One region of the Alcaligenes sp. GW821-FHT11D07 genome, then DNA from elsewhere that is predicted to be linked to it. Evidence: predicted binding sites of a transcription regulator. Region 1 holds the regulator's gene; each other region holds the start of a gene.
The links. Region 1 encodes sigma-54, which starts transcription at its own class of promoters, with help from an activator protein. Its sites were predicted from a motif close to TGGCANGNAANCTGCTTT; they were not measured.
Positions count from the first base shown of each region.

Region 2: the regulator sigma-54 is predicted to act here: its motif matches at 2,220-2,237, upstream of AC1RSM_RS05660 (phenol hydroxylase subunit).
Region 3: the regulator sigma-54 is predicted to act here: its motif matches at 3,204-3,221, upstream of prpB (methylisocitrate lyase).

Region 1 is NZ_JBXART010000004.1:237,799-242,660, forward strand. Features, by position in the region: gene leuA (2-isopropylmalate synthase) at 1-720, opposite strand, end outside; gene AC1RSM_RS17805 (hypothetical protein) at 1,052-1,606, opposite strand; gene rpoN (RNA polymerase factor sigma-54) at 1,623-3,008, shown strand; gene leuD (3-isopropylmalate dehydratase small subunit) at 3,063-3,701, opposite strand; gene leuC (3-isopropylmalate dehydratase large subunit) at 3,698-4,862, opposite strand, start outside.
Region 2 is NZ_JBXART010000001.1:1,240,109-1,244,970, forward strand. Features, by position in the region: gene AC1RSM_RS05645 (aromatic/alkene/methane monooxygenase hydroxylase/oxygenase subunit alpha) at 1-576, opposite strand, end outside; gene AC1RSM_RS05650 (MmoB/DmpM family protein) at 595-870, opposite strand; gene AC1RSM_RS05655 (aromatic/alkene monooxygenase hydroxylase subunit beta) at 870-1,877, opposite strand; gene AC1RSM_RS05660 (phenol hydroxylase subunit) at 1,901-2,173, opposite strand; gene AC1RSM_RS05665 (sigma 54-interacting transcriptional regulator) at 2,523-4,226, shown strand.
Region 3 is NZ_JBXART010000002.1:848,254-853,115, forward strand. Features, by position in the region: gene acnB (bifunctional aconitate hydratase 2/2-methylisocitrate dehydratase) at 1-56, opposite strand, end outside; gene AC1RSM_RS12465 (GNAT family N-acetyltransferase) at 196-471, opposite strand; gene AC1RSM_RS12470 (hypothetical protein) at 483-884, opposite strand; gene prpC (bifunctional 2-methylcitrate synthase/citrate synthase) at 974-2,137, opposite strand; gene prpB (methylisocitrate lyase) at 2,237-3,136, opposite strand; gene prpR (propionate catabolism operon regulatory protein PrpR) at 3,392-4,862, shown strand, end outside.

The DNA of each region.
Region 1 (4,862 bases):
ATTGCTGCGCTGGGCCAGGTTGTTGTGCATCCATTCGATCTGATCGGCGTACATATTGGGCGTGGTGGCCTCAACAGTCGCTGGCAAGTTCAAGATGACGCGCTCGTCGGGAGCGGGGTTCCAAGCTTTAACGACGGCATCACACACGTCCAAAGCAAACTCTGGCTCGGTGGTGCTGAACACTTCAGGGGAGTACTCGTAGCCCCACTGGGTTTGCGGGTACTTGGCCACTTCGCTCTTGATCAAGCGGGTGCCGGTCAGGGCAATTTCTTTGATCTCGTCTTTGCTCAAGTTGAAAACAATCTTGCGAAAGGCGGGAGCACATGCGTTGTACAAGTGAATGATGGCGCGCTTGGCACCGGCAGCGGCTTCGGCCGTGCGCTTGATCAGGTCTTCACGCGATTGCGTCAGGACGATGATGGTGACGTCTTCAGGAATACGGTTTTCATCAATCAGCTTGCGAACGAAATCGAAGTCGGTCTGCGATGCGGACGGGAAACCGACCTCGATTTCCTTGAAACCGATTTTGACGAGCTGCTCGAAAAAACGCACTTTACGAGCCACGTTCATGGGTTCGATCAGGGACTGGTTGCCGTCGCGCAAGTCTGTGCTCATCCAGATGGGCGCTTTGGTAATGCGCTTGGAGGGCCAGGTGCGTTCAGCGAAGTCGCGATCAAAGGCGACAAAAGGACGATACTTTTGAGAGGGGTTTTTCAGCATTGCCATGGGGATACCTGTCGGACAAAAAGTGTTTAATTACTTCTTGCCGTCACCAGCGATTGCAGCATTTACGTAGGCCGGTGGCGGCACAAATTACGTAGATGTGGCTGAGTATTGGCTGCCGAACTGCCACAGGACACTAGGCCCGGCAACCGGACGCTAGTAGTAGCAGGCAGGATAGGCTGGAGGTGGTGGCCAACGAGTGGCCGCCACGCACGCAACGCAACAAGGCTGCTTCAGCAGCTGGGCTGAAACCTTGAGAGGCGTAGGAGAATTGGCGTGCGTGAGTCATGACCGTAAGTCAAACACAAAAGAAACAGGAAGGCAAGTATCAGGCTTGCGGTTCGTGCCGTTCATAATCGGCCTGTAACAAGCGGTTTTGCTGTTGAGCCAGTTCAATTTTGCCAAAGCGACCGGCGCGCAATTCGGCGTAAGCGCGTTGTAAATCACCCACAGTCAATGGGCTGCGTTGGTCTGGCCAAGACCATAAAATCACTTCACGCGCTGGACGACTAAGGGAACGGGCCAATTGCGCCACGGTTGCCTCGTCAATAATGCGTTGCTGATTACGTCGCATGATCGCTTGTACGAAGCCGTGCAAAAGATAGGCAATAATGAGGGTTATGACGCCCACTACCGTCCACCAGAAAAACGGGTTGTATTGTTTGATCAGCGCCAGGTTTTGAATGCTCAAGGCTTGCAGGCCGGAGTAGTCCAGACCGCGCCCAAAGCTGATAAGACGGTTCAGCAGGTCCCACCAGATAATGGCAACCACGATAGTGACGACGGTACAAATGATAGTGGCCGTGGCACACAGCTTAAATAGCGTGCTGCGCAGAGCCTGACTGTCATTGGAAGTGGGGGTCTGGGCGTTGTCGGTTTTCATGGAAATGATTGTACCTATGCTTACGCGTCAGTCACTAGATTTACGCCAGCAGCAGACGCTGGTTTTGACGCCGCAATTGCAACAGTCTATTAAAGTGTTGCAGCTATCGGGGGCGGAGCTGGAGCAGGAATTAGCTCAGGCTTTGTTGGACAACCCCTTGCTGGAGCGTTTGGACGTGCAGGCGGATGTCGTCGCCGAGCCGTTGCCCGAAGCCGCTTCGGGCGAGGCGGAATCCTCGTGGGCGAGTCTTGAGTTTCCCAAACATCAGGGCGACTCCGATGACCCGGACTGGAGCCCGGAATCCGCCCTTGTTCAGGACTTGCCTGCCTACCTGAGCGAGCAGTTGGGACTGTTGCGTTTGAGCGACCGTGACCGGATTTTGGCGCAGCTGATTATTGATGAGCTGGACGATAACGGCTACCTGCCCGTGTCCTTGGCAGAAATCCTGGAGTGCCTGCCGGACGAACTAGATATTGATGAAAGTGATATGCGCTGTGCCTTGGCGCAAGTGCAATCGTTGGAGCCAGCCGGAGTGGGTGCGCGGGATCTGGCTGAATGCCTGGGTTTGCAGCTATTGCAGCAAGCCGCCCAGCTTGAGACCACTGTGTTTGATTGCGCTCGTTACCTGGTGCGCGAGCACGTCAGTATCCTGGCCTCGCCCAGCCAATTGCGCCAACGCTGTGCAGGCCAATATCCAGCCGAATTGGTGGAGCGTGCTCATCACCTGATTTTGAAACTGGACCCCAAACCTGGCCGTGCCTGGACTCAGAATGTCTCGGCCTATGTGGTGCCGGACGTGCTGTTGGTACGTGGCAAGGAGCGCTGGCAAGCGGTCTTGAACCCCCTGGCGGTCCCCCGTTTGCAGATGGTCCATATGCCTGACCATGAAATCGACGCTCATCCCGCCTTGTTGGCAGAACGTCAAAAAGCCACGGGTTTGCTGCGCAGTGTACACAGCCGTTTTGTGACGATTCTGCGGGTGGCGCAAGCCATTGTGCAGATGCAGCAGGACTTCTTTACGAAAGGGGTGTCGGCCTTGCGGCCTATGCAGTTGGCTGATTTGGCTGCCGAGTTGGACCTGCATGAGTCGACGATTTCTCGTGCAACGCGGCAAAAATACATGCAGACCCCCCATGGCGTCATGGAGCTCAAGCAGTTCTTTACGGTGGGGCTGGCCAGTTCCGATGGCAAGGCGGATATGTCGGCCGCTTCGGTGCGGGCGCAGATTGTGCAGATGATTCGGGATGAGCCGCCTGCCAAGCCGCTGTCAGATCAGCAGATCACGGATCTTTTGCAGGCTCAGGGCCTGACCCTGGCGCGACGTACGGTCGCCAAGTACCGGGAAGCTGAAGGTTTGGCACCCGCGTCGCAGCGCAAGATGCGGGCGGCGGCGGGGGTTTAGCCCAGGCGGCAGTGTCCTTGTCGTACACGTCCCGCCCTCCCCACCGCCTTCGGCTTAACTAAACAGCCAGGGTTCCTTTATCTTGCGCTGTTGTTCATAGGCTTGGATAGCATCCAGCTTTTGCTCAGTGACGCTGATGTCGTCCAGGGCCAGCAGCAAGCGATGGCGACGCTCGGGCTCTACCGCAAAGTCCATGTGCAGACCCGGCCCGGTCAAAATGCCCTTTTCCAGATCCACACCCCATTCTCCCCACGGTTCACGGGCGGCGATGGTAAACAGCGTGTCTACTTGTTCCTTGGTGAGCTGTATAGGTAGCAAGCCATTTTTAAAGCAGTTATTCCTGAAGATGTCGGCAAATGAGGGGGCAATAAGTACAGCAATACCTACATCCTTCAAGGCCCAAACAGCATGTTCCCGGCTGGACCCGCAACCAAAGTTCTCCCGGCTTAGCAGGATTTGTGCGTTTTGTGCTTGGGGCTGATTCAGGCAAAAGCTGTCAATGAGTTCCCGTTCTTCCAGCGCTTTGCCGGGATAGCCAATGTCTGCGTAGCGCCAGTTGTCAAAGGCATATTGTCCAAAGCCGGTGCGCGACAGGGAGGTCATGTACTGCTTGGGCAAGATGGCATCGGTGTCCACATTGGCGCGGTCCAGGGCAATCAGGCGTGATTGTACGGTGGTAAAGGGCGTATTCATGAGGCGTCCCAAAGGCGGATATCGACAAGGTGGCCTGCAATTGCCGCTGCGGCGGCCATGGCTGGGCTCATCAAATGGGTGCGACCCAAAGCGCCCTGCCGCCCTTCAAAGTTTCGATTGGAGGTTGAGGCGCAGCGCTCTCCGGGGTTCAGGCGGTCTGCATTCATGCCTAGACACATGGAGCAGCCGGGCTCGCGCCATTCAAAACCGGCTTGTATGAAGATTTGATCCAGACCTTCTTGTTCAGCCTGACGTCGTACCAGCCCCGAGCCGGGTACGACCAAGGCTTGCAGCACGGTGCTGGCAACGCGCTTTCCTTGAATCATGCTGGCGGCGCTACGCAAGTCTTCAATGCGCGCATTAGTACAGGAGCCGATAAAGACCCGGTCTATGGCAATGCCTGTCAGTGGCTGACCGGCTTGCAGATCCATATAGTCCAGCGCTCGCTGTGCATCCGCTTGTTTTCCGATGGCTGCTTTCTGGGGATCAGGGATGTGCTGGTCAATAGGTGCCGCCATATCGGGCGAGGTCCCCCAGGTCACCGTGGGGGCCACCTGTGCCGCGTCTATGCATAACTGCTGCTCGTAGTGACAGCCTTCATCACTGACCAGCGTGCGCCAGTAGCGTTCGGCCTGAGTCCACTGCGCTCCTTTGGGGGCCAGGGGGCGACCCCGCACATAATCCAGCGTTTTTTCATCTACCGCGACCAAACCGATGCGGGCGCCTGCCTCAATAGCCATATTGCACAAGGTCATGCGCCCTTCCATCGACAAGGCCCGAATCGCCGGGCCGGTAAATTCAATGGCGCAGTCCCGCCCGCCATCGGCGCCCAGACGGGCAATGATGTGCAGGATCAAATCCTTGGCGGTGCTGGTGGTAGGGAGCTCGCCTTGCACGTCCACTTGCAAGCTGCGCATGCGGCGTATGGCCAGGCATTGCGTAGCCAGCACATGCTCGACCTCTGAAGTGCCAATGCCAAAGGCCAAGGCAGCAAAGGCCCCGTGTGTGCTGGTATGGGAATCGCCCGCCACGATGCTGGAACCGGGCAGTGTCATGCCTTGCTCGGGGCCGATAACGTGGATGATGCCCTGGCGCTCGTCATCCAAACCAAAGTAGCGCAGGCCAAATTCCCGGCTGTTGATCTCCATCTGGTCGATTTGT
Region 2 (4,862 bases), on a different contig from region 1:
GATGGCCAGCAAGAACTCGAAGGGGCCCGCTGAACGGGCGTCTTCAAAGAAGGACTTGGGCACGGACAGGTACCAGACCCGGTCGTGCATATGGCTCCAGTCCTGGAAACCATTGAAAAACTTGTTGTAGTGGCTCATGGCGTGAACCTGCGTCTGCACGTGACGCAGCTCGTCAATCGACTGCATCTGGCACGCAATCCGTGCGCCAATGCCGCTGAACTGACGTCCCACATGGGAATAGCCCTGGTACGCCTGGTATTCCAACGGCGTCACTGCCGTCAAAAACACCTTGATCGCGTTCAGGTAACGCGGATCAGAAATATTCATCTGGCCATTGTTTTGTGCGAAGGCATCAAAAATGGCGTACAGCTTCTTTTCTTTCTCAGCCTGGTACTTCCAGTACGCGTCCATTGTCAGACGGAACGGATCTTCCCACTTGGACCAGTCAGTAATCTTGATGCCCTCGAACTCCTCGTAGGGGAAGGCGTCCTTGCGATCCTGGTAGCTGAATTCCCAGTCCAGGTCACGAGTCAGATAGCGATATTTGTCTTTGATATTTAGTTTTTTCGTGGCCATAGTGCCCCCTTTTCTGATTTAGCTGTTCCAGTGCAATAACAAGCGGTCTTCATCCTCATCCACGTTGCCACCCAAGGTGATCAGATTCAGATGCAGTTCCTGCATGTCCCACTGCTGCCCATACTTTTCTTCCACCGTTTCGCGCTTGACCACCAATTGGCCGACACACTCGATACGGACCATGGCGGGTTGGTAAATGACGGTCGCGTCCGGGTTGTCTTCTTCGATGGCCTCGACGATGTAGCGCGACATGTCGTTATCTTGCAGACCGATATAAACCTTGGAAGCTGTCATCAAACTTCTCCACCCAGGCTCAAGCCTGCTTTAGTGACGCGTTTAGCAATGGTGTCCTGGACTTGCTGCCAAACCTGATCGGCCTGATCGGCGAAGGCCGCTTGAATGTAGGGCATGAAAGCGGCTTGCACCTGCGGCATCCACTGATCCACCCAGGTCTGCAATTGCTGCTTGTTTTCTTCGCTTTCTGCGGCGGCAATCTTAAAGACGCTATCGCTCCAGTTGGACAAGTCCTTGTGGCAGTCCAGCATGAACTCCAGCAACATATCCAGATCACGGCCACCGTCGCGGGCCAGCTCTGCCACCAGACCCTGATACACCACTTGATGCACCACGGTGTTCACCAGCAAGGACTGAACCAGCAAAAGTTCAAACCAATCTTTTTGCACCAGCGTTTTTTCGCACAAGGCACGCACGCCTTGCCATGCCGCGTCCTGCATCCAGGCCTCTTTGGCCTGGCTCAAGGATTCAGCACTATTGCCATCGCTGAGCAAGCCAATGCGGGAGACGTATTGCGCCATCCCCAAAGAGTCCATACCGGCATAGAGACAGGCTTGGGAAATGGTGGTGCCATAGCCGTAGGCCGAGCCGGACATGAAGTTCAGATTGGCGGTTTGTTCGACGTGACGCAAAGGCAGCAAAAAGCGGGTCAGTTTCGCTTTGACGACATCGCTCAAATATTGAGCCAGCTCACGCTTTTCAAAAAAGCCATAGTTCGTTTCCGCCGACTCTTGCATGCGGGCACGGTTTTGCACGTAAGCGCCGTAATAGAACTGGCGCGGATCACGAAACACGTACCAGTCCTTCATCTGGATGGCCGTGTGCGTTAGATCATTCAGCGTTTTCTCCGGCATCCACAAAGGCCGGTAATGAAAGTTGGTCGTGGCTTGGGCATCGTAGGTCGCTTCCTGGTAGCGCGTAGCCGGCTTTTCACCAAAGCGGCGAGCCACGTTGGCGAAGGTTTGCCGCACTGGCTGCAAACTGGCCGTTTTAATTTCTAATGTCATCCTCTTGTTCTCCTGAAAAGTTCCTACTGGGCATCAGCCTGGCGGCTGTTACCTACCAAAGTGTCGTAACCAAAACGCCATTTTTCTTCGTTCTCGTCATTGACCCGCATTTGCTCTTCGCTCATTAGCTGGACATTGTTGTGCTGGCAAAACTGCTCAAAGGCCGCTGGCGGCATGACCAGTTCCACAAACAGATCGGCCTGGCCAATCGCAAAGTCAAACTCCACAAAGCGGGCATCAGCGGGACTGCGTACGCGCACATACTTCGTTAAGGTGGGCAGGCTCGTGTCAGACATTTTTTCCTCCTGAGCAAACGGTTGCATGAGTGTCCACACCTCGTTCATAGCAAACGGCGTGCCAAGTTCCAGAACACGTCAATAAACCCTTTAGGATTAAAGAGATAGACGGAACGACTCTTAGAGGGAATGCGGCACACAAGCCGGTGTCTGAAAGAATTTTGATCATTTGATCAAGTGCTTAGCGCACTTTTCATCAAATGCTGACCTAGGGTAAAAACCTATAAAAAGCCGTTTTATCCGGCCTCTGGACACTATTGTGTTTTCTTGGAGTCCTCAGAAAGACAGGCGGCATACTGGTTTTAAAACACTCAAAACCACAATAAAAAACCACAGGATGGAGACAGCCATGGGGGCTACTGAACTCACACTGCCATTAAGTCAGGACCTGATCGACGCCATACGCTTTGATGCGCGAGAAGGGAAAATATGGTTTGGCGAACAACGCATGCTCTTGCTGCACGCCAGTGGCTTTGGCCAGCTGCGCAAAGAGCTGATTGCCTCCTTGGGCAGCGAACGCGCCAAATACTTTCTGATGCGCTTTGGCTATCACGCCGGCATGAAAGATGCGGAGGTCTCACAAAAAGTACGGCCAGACCTGTCGCTGAAAGAAACCTTTCTAGCTGGCCCGCAGATGCACACCATTCGCGGCATGGTGAAAGTGGTGCCGACCGCCCTGACCTTTGACCGCGATGCAGGCCAGTACTACGGCGAGTTCGACTGGTTTGACTCCTATGAAGTCAGCAACCACCAAAAAGAGCACGGCCAATCCAGCGAGCCGGTCTGTTGGAGCTTGCTGGGCTATGCCAGCGGCTACACCAGCTTCTATATGGGCAAGAGCATCATCTATAAAGAAACCCAATGCGCCGCCATGGGCCATAGCCATTGCAAGATCGTGGGCAAGCCAGCGGAAGAATGGGAACACGATGACCCCGAGATTGACCGCTTCATGCTGCCCGACCCGGTGCAGGACGAGCTATTCGCCCTGCGATGTGAGCTGGTGAAGTTGCGTGAACAAGAGTTCAAACGATCCAGCGCCAACTTCACCTTACCCAACTCCATCGGTCAGTCCGCCGCCTACCAAGCAGCCTGTCATCTGCTGGAAAAAGCTGCTCAAAGCAAAGTGTCTGTTTTGCTGCTGGGGGAGACCGGCGTAGGCAAAGAAGCCTTCGCGCGCGGCTTGCATGCCGCCAGCGACCGGGCCGAGCAACCCTTTATTGCGGTGAACTGCGCGTCCATCCCGCCAGAGCTGATCGAATCCGAATTGTTTGGTGTCGAAAAAGGGGCCTACACCGGCGCTCACAAATCCCGTCTAGGCCGCTTTGAGCGCGCCCAATCCGGCACCATTTTCCTGGATGAAATTGTGGAACTATCGCCCCGCTCCCAGGCGGCTTTGCTGCGCGTGCTGCAAGAGCAAGAGCTGGAACGGGTCGGAGATGAAAATATCCGTCATATTGATGTGCGTGTGGTCGCAGCCACCAACGAGGATCTGGCCGAAGCCGTACAGAAAGGCACGTTCCGGGCTGATCTGTATTACCGCCTGAATGTGTTCCCCATCCACATCCCGCCTTTGCGAGAACGCAAGGAAGATATTCCACTGCTGACCGAGTTCTTCCTGAATAAATACTCCAGCCTGTACAAAAAACACGTGCTGGGGGTGAGCGATCGCAGCCAGGAACTACTGATGCAATACGATTGGCCCGGCAATATCCGCGAGTTCGAGAACATGATCGAACGAGGCGTAATTTTGACTGAGCACAATCACGAGATAGAAACCCATCACCTGTTTCCGCAACAGAAAAGTGCACTGCAATATCTGAGCAGCCTGAATACCCAAGGGTATATGGCCAAGGAAACCTGTTTCACGCCCAATCAGACGCAGTGCGTAGAGCACCTGCTGGAAACGCCCTTCAACCTGGATGATCTGGAGGAACAAATCATTCAGCTGACGATGAAAAAAACGAACGGGAACATTTCAGAAGCAGCGCGGCGTTTGGGTCTGACTCGTCCTGCCTTGGCATATAGATTAAAAAAAGTGGCGATGCCCGCCTAAGACGAGCCATCGCTGGCTTGCAGGAAAAACACACCTAATACGCGCCCTTCTTCATCCCTGGAGCTTCGCGCCCCGTTCGGGTCAGGCTGAGCGGACAGGGATCACTATCAGGCAATCTGATTGTTATAAGACGGCCCCGTCCTCCCCTCGTTTGCTAGTTACTCTGCCCTTTGTCCTTGGGCAGAGTAAGGCCTCGTGGGCCAGAGAGGCGCTTTTCCCACTGCAATTCAACAACCTAAACCGTTTGACGCCTCAGTATTTTATTTGAAAATTCTCACCAGACTCCGTAGAAACGGAGTTGATCGACCCAGAAAACAATAAGAAAATGGCTAAAGCGGGTCTTTATTAAAAGAAAATGAACAATATAAAAATCTGACAAAGTCCGAAAAAAAACCAAGGGAAGATTAAAAAACAAAAATAAGACCAGAAAAAACAGCCAAGCACAAAACCCATGAGCAAATCGCTATAATCGTCCAGGTATTTTTTCAAGAATCATAAAAATCCGCAAAGACAGTTAATCAATGAACAGCCCAGGAAAAAAGAAAACTCAAAAAATTCGTGAAACAACGGATAGCTATCTGAAAAAACCAAGGAGCCTAACGGCTCCTTATTTTTTACTATTCAAGTAATTATTAT
Region 3 (4,862 bases), on a different contig from region 1:
GGGGGAATGCCCAGAGCGGCGCGCTCGGCAACATGTTCGCGGTAAGAGTCCAGCATAGTGCAGGGGCCTATCGGTAAATGGTTGATATGAAAATGCAATAAATCGCTTACTGCCCCAATTGTAATTTGAAGCGGGCAGCGAAGCAATGGTCTTATATCTTATATAAGACTTACATTAAGCTGAATGAAAGCGGGATCACGCCAGCAAGTCGTTGTATTCAGGGTGGCGGCGGAAGTAGACCACCGCGTAGCTGCAAACAGGGCGAACTTTCCACTGTTGGTTTTTTGCCGTTTCCAGCGCAAAGCGGGTCAGTTGGCCAGCAATGCCACGGCCTTCCAGTTCAGGCGGGACACGGGTGTGGGTGATGCTCATGACAGCATCGTCCAGCTCGTATTCGATGACACTGCGCAGGTTCTCGACGTCGCAATAAAACAAGTGCGCTTGAGGGTCGTGGTGGATAGCAGTAGTGATGGCGATCTCCTTCAGGTTGGGGTCCCGTGCAGGGCAATCAAAATCCAAACAGCAAGCATGCAAATCATGCCCAGAAAGCAGCCGCCCCACAGCCCCATCAAGGGCCATTTGATGCCCATGGGCACATCTTCAGGCTGTACGTGCTTGAGCAGGCGGTTGGCATTGCCAAACAAGGAGCTTTGTCGTTTGGGGAAGTTCAGGCGCAAAAAGTAATCCAGCAGCACACCGGCCTTCAGGGAAAGGGTGAGCTTTTCCCAGGGGTACTGATCCAGATAAGGGTGGCGCAACACTTGATTGCTGCGGCGCAGGTTGAAAAGCAGGAGATAGGCGCCCGAGGCCAGACTGGTCAGGGCACAGGCAATCATCAAGGTTCCTGTCAAAGGCAGGGCATAGCGTACGAAATCAGAGAGCATTAAAGTCACCAGCAAGACGGCCCCGCCTGCACATTTGCAGCGGGGCCGTGAGTCAAATCACAGGCGCATAATAGCCTAGGATCTGTGACTTATGGGCGCTGATCCAGTGGCACAAAGCTCTGGTTTTCAGGGCCAACATAGTTGGCGGTAGGACGAATGATTTTGTTGTCCACACGCTGCTCGATGATGTGAGCGGCCCAGCCTGCGGTACGTGCAATCACGAACAGCGGTGTGAACATGGCCGTGGGCACGCCCATGGTGTGGTAGGACACGGCCGAGAACCAGTCCAGGTTGGGGAACATTTTTTTCACTTCCCACATCACGCTTTCCAGACGCTCGGCAATTTCAAACATGCGCGTGTTGCCATCAGCCTGTGCCAATTCCTTGGCAACCGATTTGATGACTTCATTGCGTGGGTCGGAAATGGTGTAGACCGGGTGACCGAAGCCAATAATGACTTCTTTGTTTTCCACACGCTTGCGGATGTCTTCTTCGGCCTGGTCGGGGTTCTCGTAGCGCTTCTGGATTTCAAAAGCCACTTCGTTGGCACCGCCGTGCTTGGGACCGCGCAGGGCGCCAATGGCACCGGAAATGGCGGAGTAGAAGTCCGAGCCCGTACCGGCGATAACGCGGCTGGTAAAGGTGGAGGCGTTGAATTCGTGCTCGGCATATAGGTTCAGCGACACGTGCATGGCTTGTTCCCACTCGGCTGATGGCTTTTCGCCATGCAGCAGGTGCAGGAAGTGGGCGCCGATGCTGTCGTCGTCGGTCTGTACATCAATCATTTCGCCGTTGTGGCTGTAGTGATACCAGTACAGCAGTGCCGAACCCAGGCAAGCCAGCAAACGGTCTGCGATGTCGCGGGCGTCAGGCAGGTTGTGGTCGTCTTTCTCTGGCAAGACGCAACCCAGAACTGAAACGGCAGTGCGCATCACGTCCATGGGGTGGCTGTGTGCAGGCAGGGTTTCCAGCGCGCTTTGCAGGGCCAGAGGCAGGCCGCGCAGACGCTTGAGCTTTTGTTTGTAGGCGCGCAGTTCATCGCGGTTGGGCAGCTTGCCGTGAATCAGCAAGTAAGCCACTTCCTCAAACTCGCAAGCCTGTGCCAAGTCCAAAATATCGTAGCCGCGGTAGTGCAGGTCATTACCGCTACGACCCACTGTGCACAGGGCGGTATTACCCGCCACAACGCCCGACAGGGCCACCGATTTTTTGGGCTTGAAGCCAGTGCTAGGGGTGTTCTCAGTACTGCTCATAAAGGTCTCCTGGTTGCAGGGCAGTCAGCAGGGCCGACTGCCTGGATAAATTATGCCCGCCACACGCTGGTTAAGAGCGGGGCGGGAGCCAGTAAGGGCTCAGGACTTCTTGTTTTTCTGGAACAGCTTGTCGAGGCTTTGCTCGTAAGCATGGTAGCCGATACGATCGTACAGTTCTTCACGAGTCTGCATCAAATCGATCACGTTTTTCTGATGTCCGTCGCGACGGATCGCCTGGTAGACAGTTTCAGCTGCTTTGTTCATGGCGCGGAAGGCGGACAGCGGGTAGAGCACCATGGCAACATTTGCCGACGCCAGCTCCTCAACCGTGAACAGCGGGGTCTGACCGAATTCCGTGATGTTGGCCAGCACGGGCACGTTCAAGGTTTCGGTAAAGCGGCGGTAGGTGTCCAGATCGTAGCAAGCTTCAGCAAAAATACCGTCTGCACCGGCTTCCACGCAAGCCTGAGCGCGCTCCAGGGCAGCGTCAACCCCTTCAACAGCGATGGCATCAGTACGCGCCATGATGAAAAATTCTGGGTCGGTACGGGCGTCTACAGCTGCCTTCACGCGGTCAGCCATCTCGCCAGTGCTGACAATTTCCTTGCCGGGGCGGTGGCCACAACGCTTGGCACCTACTTGGTCTTCAATGTGGCAAGCAGCTGCGCCAAACTTGATCAGGCTTTTGACGGTGCGGGCAATATTGAAGGCCGAAGCGCCAAAGCCGGTGTCAATGTCCACCATCAAAGGCAGATCGCATACATCGGTGATGCGACGAATGTCGGTCAGGACGTCGTCCAGGGTGTTGATGCCCAGATCAGGCAGGCCCAGGGAGCCCGCAGCTACACCGCCGCCCGACAAGTAAATAGCGCGAAAGTTGGCGCGCTGCGCCAGCAAAGCGTGGTTGGCGTTGATAGCACCAATGATTTGCAAAGGCTGCTCTTCACGCAGGGCTTGGCGGAAACGGGCACCTGCCGATGTCAGTTGGTTTTGGCTCATTCTGGGCTCCAGATCACAAAAATCAAAAAGGGCCGCCAGCGTGTTCTGGCGACGGGTTGGTTCTACTAAAGCAAAAGCTGTGCCAAGTTCCCGTACTCATGCCTGAAGTGGACTAAAGCCAAGTGGGCTAGCGATTCCTTGCAGGGTTCAGCTGGGTTCATTCACCGCTTCAGTAGGGTGTTTCTTCGTTTTGTGTTTCAATATTGAAACGTATATTGAGACAGTGTCGCATTTTTGAGTCGTAGGTGAAACGCTATGCCTTATCTTTCCTCCTCTCCGGCCCGCTTGCGTCTGGTGGCCTTCGGTCTGCATGGTCTGCGCTCTTTGCTGGAAGAGTTGGTGCCGCAGTTCCGCGCCCAGGCGGAAATCCTGATCGTGGACAAAGCCTATGGCGAAGCGGTTCAAGCGGTGGAGGTGCTGCGCCAGACAGGTGAAATCGATGTGCTGGTCTCAGCCGGTTCCAATGGCAGCTATTTACGCGAACACCTGGATTTACCGGTTGTGCTGGTGCATCCCGGTGGCTTTGACATTATGGGCAGCTTGGCTGCTGCTCAGCCCGAGCGCAAAGCAGTCGTCACTTATGGCGAGATGCCGTTAGAGCTCATGGAGTTTGTACAGCGCTTTGATCTGCCCGTTGAATTGCGCAGTTACCGTAGCGAGGATGATGCACGCAGCTGTGTTCAGGATTTGAAAGAGCTGGGGGTGGAGTGGGTGCTGGCTCCCGGTTTGGTGGTGGATCTGGCGCGTGAAAATCAGATGCAAGCTGTGCTGCTGTACTCGCAAGGGGCGGTGCGTCAGGCACTGGAGTCCGCGATTGAATTAGCCCGAGTCGCCCGCGCAGAAGCCGCCCGCCGAGACCGCCTGAATACGATTCTGGCGCAATTGCGTGACGGGGTTGTGTCAGTGGATCGAGACGAGCGCATTGAAACGGTGAACCCGGCCATGGAAGCCTGGCTTGGGAAACCCGCTCAGGCAGTGATTGGCCGCCGCTTGGGCTCCTTGTATCCCGAGCTGGATTTGGCGGGGACTTTACGCAGTCTGGAAGTGCAACTGGATACCGTGCAGCAAGTGGGTGGCCGCACCGCGATTGTGACCCGCATGCCAATCCTGGAGCAGGGGCGCTTGAGCGGTGCCGTCTTGCTCTGCCAGGACCCGGCTGCAATTCAGCGACTAGACCGAAGTCTGCGTTCGCGCAGCCAACAGGCCGCCTCGCGTCATGCTCGCTATGAGTTGTCTGATCTGGTGGGGCAAAGTTCACCCATGCGCAAATTGCGTGCTCAAGCACAGGCATGTGCACAAAGCACAGCCACCACCTTGATTATTGGCGAGAGCGGTACGGGTAAGGAATTGCTGGCTCAAGGGATACACAGTGCCAGCGCCAGACGCGCGCAACCTTTTGTAGCCGTGAACTGCGCGGCGTTCCCCGATAGCCTGCTGGAAAGCGAGCTGTTTGGGTATGTTGAAGGCGCGTTTACGGGGTCCAGTCGGGGCGGCAAAGTCGGGCTTGTAGAAGCGGCTCACACCGGCACCTTGTTTCTGGACGAGATCGGGGAGATGCCCTTGCCACTGCAAACCCGTTTGCTGCGGGTGCTGCAAGAAAAAGAAGTCCTGCGTATCGGGGCGATCGAGCCAACGCCAGTCGATGTGCGCGTGATTGCGGCCACTCACCGCGATCTGGCCGCGCAAGTGAAAGAAGGAGTGTTCCGTCAGGACCTGTTTTATCGCC